DNA from 2 places in the Streptomyces sp. NPDC051173 genome. Region 2 is predicted to be linked to the other one. Evidence: predicted binding sites of a transcription regulator. Region 2 holds the regulator's gene; the other holds the start of a gene.
What was found. The regulator HrcA, encoded in region 2, represses chaperone genes, less so after heat shock. The targets are predictions, from matches to a motif close to TTNGCACTCNGNNNNNCNGAGTGCNAA.

Region 1 (3,251 bases), on a different contig from region 2:
CAGCTGGGCGTCAGGGTCGGCGCCACGGCCATCGGCCCGTCGGGCTGGGCCCTCTTCCCCCTGCTGAAGGGCAACCACGGCCTCGGCCGGACGGCGGCGGTCTACGCGCTGGGGCTGCTGGTGGGATACGTGACGGGGTTCGTGGCGACGTACCTCTTCGGCTTCGGCCGGGAGGCGCTCGGGGAGCTCAACGCCCCGAGGGCGGCACCCCCTTCACAGGGAGTGCCGCCCTCGGCGTACAGCGTTCAGGACAAGTGACCCGGTGCGGGTCAGAAGTCCATGTCACCGCCCGGCATGCCGCCCGGAGCGGCCGCGGCGGCCTTCTCCGGCTTGTCGGCGATGACGGCCTCGGTGGTCAGGAACAGCGCGGCGATGGACGCGGCGTTCTGCAGGGCGGAACGCGTGACCTTCGCCGGGTCGATGATGCCCTCGGCGATCATGTCGACGTACTCGCCGGTCGCGGCGTTCAGGCCGTGGCCGACCGTGAGGTTGCGGACCTTCTCCACGACGACGCCACCCTCGAGACCACCGTTGACGGCGATCTGCTTGAGCGGGGCCTCCAGGGCCAGGCGCACGGCGTTGGCGCCAGTGGCCTCGTCACCCTCGAGCTCGAGCTTCTCGAAGACCGCGGAAGCCTGGAGCAGGGCCACGCCACCACCGGCGACGATGCCCTCCTCGACGGCCGCCTTCGCGTTGCGGACGGCGTCCTCGATGCGGTGCTTGCGCTCCTTGAGCTCGACCTCGGTCGCGGCACCGGCCTTGATGACGGCCACGCCGCCGGCCAGCTTCGCGAGGCGCTCCTGGAGCTTCTCGCGGTCGTAGTCCGAGTCGCTGTTCTCGATCTCGGCGCGGATCTGGTTGACGCGGCCCTGGACCTGGTCGCTGTCACCGGCACCGTCGACGATGGTCGTCTCGTCCTTGGTGATGACGACCTTGCGGGCGCGGCCGAGCAGGTCGAGACCGGCGTTCTCCAGCTTGAGGCCGACCTCCTCGGAGATGACCGTGCCACCGGTGAGGATGGCGATGTCGCCGAGCATGGCCTTGCGGCGGTCACCGAAGCCCGGGGCCTTGACGGCGACGGACTTGAAGGTGCCACGGATCTTGTTGACGACCAGGGTCGACAGGGCCTCGCCCTCGACGTCCTCGGCGATGATCAGCAGCGGCTTGCCGGACTGCATGACCTTCTCGAGGAGCGGCAGCAGGTCCTTGACCGAGCCGATCTTCGAGTTGACGATCAGGATGTACGGGTCGTCGAGCGACGCCTCCATACGCTCCATGTCGGTGGCGAAGTACGCCGAGATGTAGCCCTTGTCGAAGCGCATACCCTCGGTGAGCTCCAGCTCCAGACCGAAGGTCTGGGACTCCTCGACGGTGATGACGCCTTCCTTGCCGACCTTGTCCATCGCCTCGGCGATGAGCTCGCCGATCTGGGTGTCGGCGGCGGAGATGGAGGCGGTGGAGGCGATCTGCTCCTTGGTCTCCACGTCCTTGGCCTGCTCGAGCAGCGCACCGGAGACGGCCTCCACGGCCTTCTCGATGCCGCGCTTGAGGGCCATCGGGTTGGCGCCCGCGGCGACGTTGCGCAGGCCCTCGCGGACCAGCGCCTGGGCCAGGACGGTCGCGGTCGTCGTGCCGTCACCGGCGACGTCGTCCGTCTTCTTCGCGACCTCCTTGACCAGCTCGGCGCCGATCTTCTCGTACGGGTCCTCGAGCTCGATCTCCTTGGCGATGGACACACCATCGTTGGTGATCGTGGGGGCGCCCCACTTCTTCTCGAGGACGACGTTGCGGCCCTTGGGGCCGAGGGTGACCTTGACGGCGTCGGCGAGCTGGTTCATCCCGCGCTCGAGACCGCGCCGTGCCTCCTCGTCGAACGCGATGATCTTGGCCATGTGAAGTGGTCCTCCCGGGACGTCGGGGGTCCCCCCATGCCGTTCAGGCTATGGGGGAAGGATTTCTCCGGACCGCGCTGGCGCCCGCGACGGACGGTTCACCGGCCTGATGGTTCCTTGCCCCACCCGGCCGACGGACCTCACCGACGGTCCAAAACTGTCACTCTCACTCGGAGAGTGCTAACGCCAATGATTAGCACTCGACCCCCGAGAGTGCAAGCGCCTGGACGGAAGGTGCACTCCTACGAAGCGCGCGATGGGGACGCCGCCGGGTACACACGGAACGCGCACGCGCACGCGTACGCGTACACGCGCGAGGGCACACGAAGGGCCCGTACCCCGGTGCGCGGGTACGGGCCCCTCGGCGAGCTGAGTGAGCCGGTGGTCGATGCGCCGAGATCAGACGGCGAGCTTGACCATGTCCGCCTGCGGCCCCTTCTGGCCCTGCGAGATCTCGAACTCCACTCGCTGACCCTCCTCGAGGGTGCGGTAGCCGTCCATCTGGATCGCGCTGTAGTGGACGAATACATCCGCACCACCGTCGACCGCGATGAAGCCGTACCCCTTCTCCGCGTTGAACCACTTGACGGTGCCCTGAGCCATGCCTAACTCCCCTATTACTGGCCCTTGCGCAGGACCGCACTTCGCGGACCCGGGTCAGACCTCACCCCCGGAACTCTCCCCAGCCGGCGGCAGGGGGAATCCCGGTGGTGTGCGCCGGAACGCGTCGACCGCGGCTGAATGTATCTGCACGGATGCCGTCTGCAACAGGTCACTCGGACGAGAATTCCCGGCACGGCTGATTGCTGAAATGCGGCGAACTGCGGTGGATCCAGGGCAAGTCGGGCCGGGCATAGTGCAAGCAACCCGACAATTCGCACGCACAGTTCGCGCACAACTTGACGGGTTCTCATATGCGTTCGGCACTGACGCCGGAGGGGGATCGCCCCAACTGTATCGCGCTCAACAGACGGAATCGCCCCGTCCGCTTCACGGTCGGGGCGATTCCGGGGGTCTTTCACAAGAAGCTTGCGCAAAGCTCAGCCTCCGGCGACGGCGGGGATGATCGACACCCCGGCGCCGTCGGGCGTGGGCGTCGAAAGCCCCTGCTCGAACCGCACGTCGTCGTCATTGACATACACGTTCACGAACCGGCGCAGCTTGCCCGCGTCGTCGAGGACGCGGCCGGCGATGCCGGGGTGGTTCCGCTCCAGATCGCCGATCACCTCGGCGAGCGTCGCCCCCTCGGCGGAGACTTCGGCGACACCACCGGTATAGGTGCGGAGGATGGTGGGGATGCGAACGGAGATGCTCATGGGGGTCCTGCCTTTCCGGTCTTCCGGTGAATGGTCGGGTGGG
Region 2 (3,251 bases):
CGGCCGCCGGGCGTACGAGCGTCACCACGCGCCCCTCCAGCAGGAACCCACGCGGCTCCATCGGGAAGACGCGGTGCTTGCCGAACCGGTCCTCCAGGGTGACCGTGAGCCCCTGCGCCGTCTTCTCGCAGCGGATCACCGCCCCGCAGAACCCGGTGGTGACCTCCTCGACCACGAGATCCGGCTCGGCGGCCACCTCGGGTGCGGGCTGCTGACGCTTCCACGGAGGGGTGAGATCAGGGCCGTAGTTTCTGCTGCGCATGCGCAGCATTGTGGATCAAGATCGAGAAGTCGCGACACACGTCATACGTCCCACACCTCACGACACGCCGAACCGCGCCGCCAACGCGTCCCGTTGCTCCCGCACGAACGCCGCGTCCACCACCGCGCCGTGCCCGGGGACGTACACCGCGTCCTCACCACCCAGCGCCAGCAGTCGGTCCAGCGCCGCCGGCCACTGCCCGGGGAGCGCGTCCGGGCCCGCCTGCGGGTCGCCCGACTCCTCGACCAGGTCACCGCAGAAGACGACCTCCGGCGCCCCGCCCGAGCCCGCCACCAGCACCGCCAGGTCGTGCGCCGTGTGACCGGGACCCACATTGGCCAGCAGCGCCTGCCGCCCGTCGCCGAGGTCGAGCGTGAGCTCGCCGGAGACCGGGTGGCGGGGCCGTACGAGCAGGTCCGCGGCCTCCGCCGCGGCCGTCGGGCCGACGCCGTGCCGTACGGCGTCCCGCGCCAGCTCCTCGCGCTCGCGGAGGAGGAGGTCGGCGAGCCCCACCGCCCCGTACACCTGCACCCCCGAGAACGCCGCCGTGCCGAAGACGTGGTCGAAGTGGGGGTGCGTCAGAGCGATGTGTGTCACGTCACGGCCGAAGAGCTCCCGCACCTCCCGCCGGACCTCCGCGCCCTCGCGTACCGTCGCCCCGGTGTCGACGAGCAGGACGGCCGCCGGGCCCGCGATCACCCCGATCGTGGCGTCCCACACGGGCATTCTGCGGCGCGCGACCCCTGGCGCGAGCCGTTCCCAACGGGCTGTCCCCTCATGGCTCTCCATACCCGGACGCTAGCCGGAGCGCGGTACGGTTGCCCGCTCGACGGGCGTGCGGCGGCGGTGTGTGCGGGCGCACGGCGGGACCGCCCTTGCCCTCGCCGCGGTGTACGGCCGTACACTGGCTGAAGGGATCTGGCACTCGTGACCATGGAGTGCCAGGGAAGGACCCCGTAAGACGGCTGGACTGGAGGTGCGCGGTGCTGAGCGAACGCAGGCTCGAAGTGTTGCGCGCCATCGTCCAGGACTATGTGGGCACCGAGGAGCCGGTCGGCTCCAAGGCCCTCACAGAGCGGCACCGCCTCGGCGTGTCCCCGGCGACCGTGCGCAACGACATGGCCGCGCTGGAGGACGAGGGCTTCATCGCCCAGCCGCACACGAGCGCCGGCCGCATCCCGACCGACAAGGGCTACCGCCTCTTCGTCGACAAGCTCGCGGGCGTCAAGCCCCTGTCGACGCCGGAGCGGCGCGCCATCCACAACTTCCTCGACGGCGCCGTCGACCTCGACGACGTCGTGGGCCGTACGGTACGGCTGCTCGCGCAGCTGACCCGGCAGGTCGCGGTGGTGCAGTATCCCTCGCTGACCCGCTCGACCGTGCGACACGTGGAGCTGCTCTCGCTGGCCCCCGCACGGGTGATGCTGGTGCTGATCACGGACACCGGCCGGGTCGAGCAGCGGATGGTCGACTGCCCGGCACCGATCGGCGAGACCTCGCTGGCGGACCTCCGCGCGCGGCTCAACAGCCGGGTCGTGGGCCGCCGGTTCGCGGATGTGCCGCAGCTCGTGCAGGACCTCACCGAGTCCTTCGAGCAGGAGGACCGAGGAACCGTTTCGACGGTCCTCGCGACCCTGCTGGAGACCCTGGTCGAGGAGACAGAGGAGCGGCTGATGATCGGCGGCACCGCCAATCTCACCCGCTTCGGGCACGACTTCCCGCTGATGATCCGGCCGGTGCTGGAGGCATTGGAGGAGCAGGTCGTGCTGCTCAAGCTGCTCGGCGAGGCCAAGGACTCGGGCATGACGGTGCGCATCGGTCATGAGAATGCTCACGAGGGCCTGAACTCCACATCCGTCGTCGCCGTCGGCTACGGTTCGGGCGACGAGGCAGTCGCCAAACTCGGCGTGGTCGGACCGACCCGCATGGACTACCCCGGAACGATGGGAGCGGTACGCGCAGTGGCACGTTACGTCGGACAGATCCTGGCGGAGTCGTAAGTGGCCACGGACTACTACGCGGTCCTGGGCGTACGGCGTGATGCCTCGCAGGACGAGATCAAGAAGGCATTCCGCCGCCTCGCCCGTGAGCTGCACCCGGATGTGAACCCGGACCCGAAGACGCAGGAGCGGTTCAAGGAGATCAACGCCGCTTACGAGGTGCTCTCGGACCCGCAGAAGAAGCAGGTCTACGACCTCGGCGGCGACCCGCTCTCCGCGAACGGCGGCGGGGGTGGCGCCGGCGGCTTCGGCGCGGGCTTCGGCAACTTCTCCGACATCATGGACGCCTTCTTCGGCCAGGCGTCGCAGCGCGGTCCGCGCTCGCGCACCCGCCGTGGCCAGGACGCCATGATCCGGCTCGAAGTCAGCCTCAGCGAGGCCGCGTTCGGCACCACCAAGGAGATCCAGGTCGACACCGCCGTCGTCTGCACCACGTGCAGCGGCGAGGGCGCGGCCCCCGGCACCTCCGCGCAGACCTGTGACATGTGCCGCGGCCGCGGTGAGGTCTCGCAGGTCACCCGGTCCTTCCTCGGCCAGGTCATGACCTCGCGGCCCTGCCCGCAGTGCCAGGGCTTCGGCACCGTGGTGCCGACCCCGTGCCCGGAGTGCGCCGGCGACGGCCGCGTCCGGTCGCGCCGCACCCTCACGGTCAAGATCCCGGCCGGTGTCGACAACGGCACCCGCATCCAGCTGGCGGGCGAGGGCGAGGTCGGCCCCGGCGGCGGCCCCGCCGGCGATCTCTACGTGGAGATCCACGAGACCGCGCACCCGACCTTCCAGCGGCGCGGCGACGACCTGCACTGCACGGTCACCATCCCGATGACGGCCGCGGCCCTCGGCACGAAGGTGCCGCTGGAGACCCTGGACGGTGTCGAGGAGATCGACATCCGCCCGGGCACGCAGTCCGGCCAGTCGATCCCGCTGCACCAGCGCGGTGTCACGCACCTGCGGGGCGGCGGCCGTGGTGACCTCGTGGTCCACGTCGAGGT

Region 1: a site for HrcA is predicted at 2,086-2,112, ahead of groL (chaperonin GroEL). Genes of this name have one in related genera too.

The regions. Positions count from the first base shown of each region.
Region 1 covers NZ_JBFBBD010000106.1:10,289-13,539, forward strand. The annotation lists gene AB0435_RS31840 (PTS transporter subunit EIIC) at 1-258, shown strand, start outside; gene groL (chaperonin GroEL) at 270-1,892, opposite strand; gene AB0435_RS31850 (cold-shock protein) at 2,292-2,495, opposite strand; gene AB0435_RS31855 (MoaD/ThiS family protein) at 2,933-3,208, opposite strand.
Region 2 covers NZ_JBFBBD010000064.1:25,576-28,826, forward strand. The annotation lists gene AB0435_RS26580 (DUF3097 domain-containing protein) at 1-262, opposite strand, end outside; gene AB0435_RS26585 (MBL fold metallo-hydrolase) at 320-1,051, opposite strand; gene hrcA (heat-inducible transcriptional repressor HrcA) at 1,246-2,262, shown strand; gene dnaJ (molecular chaperone DnaJ) at 2,263-3,251, shown strand, end outside.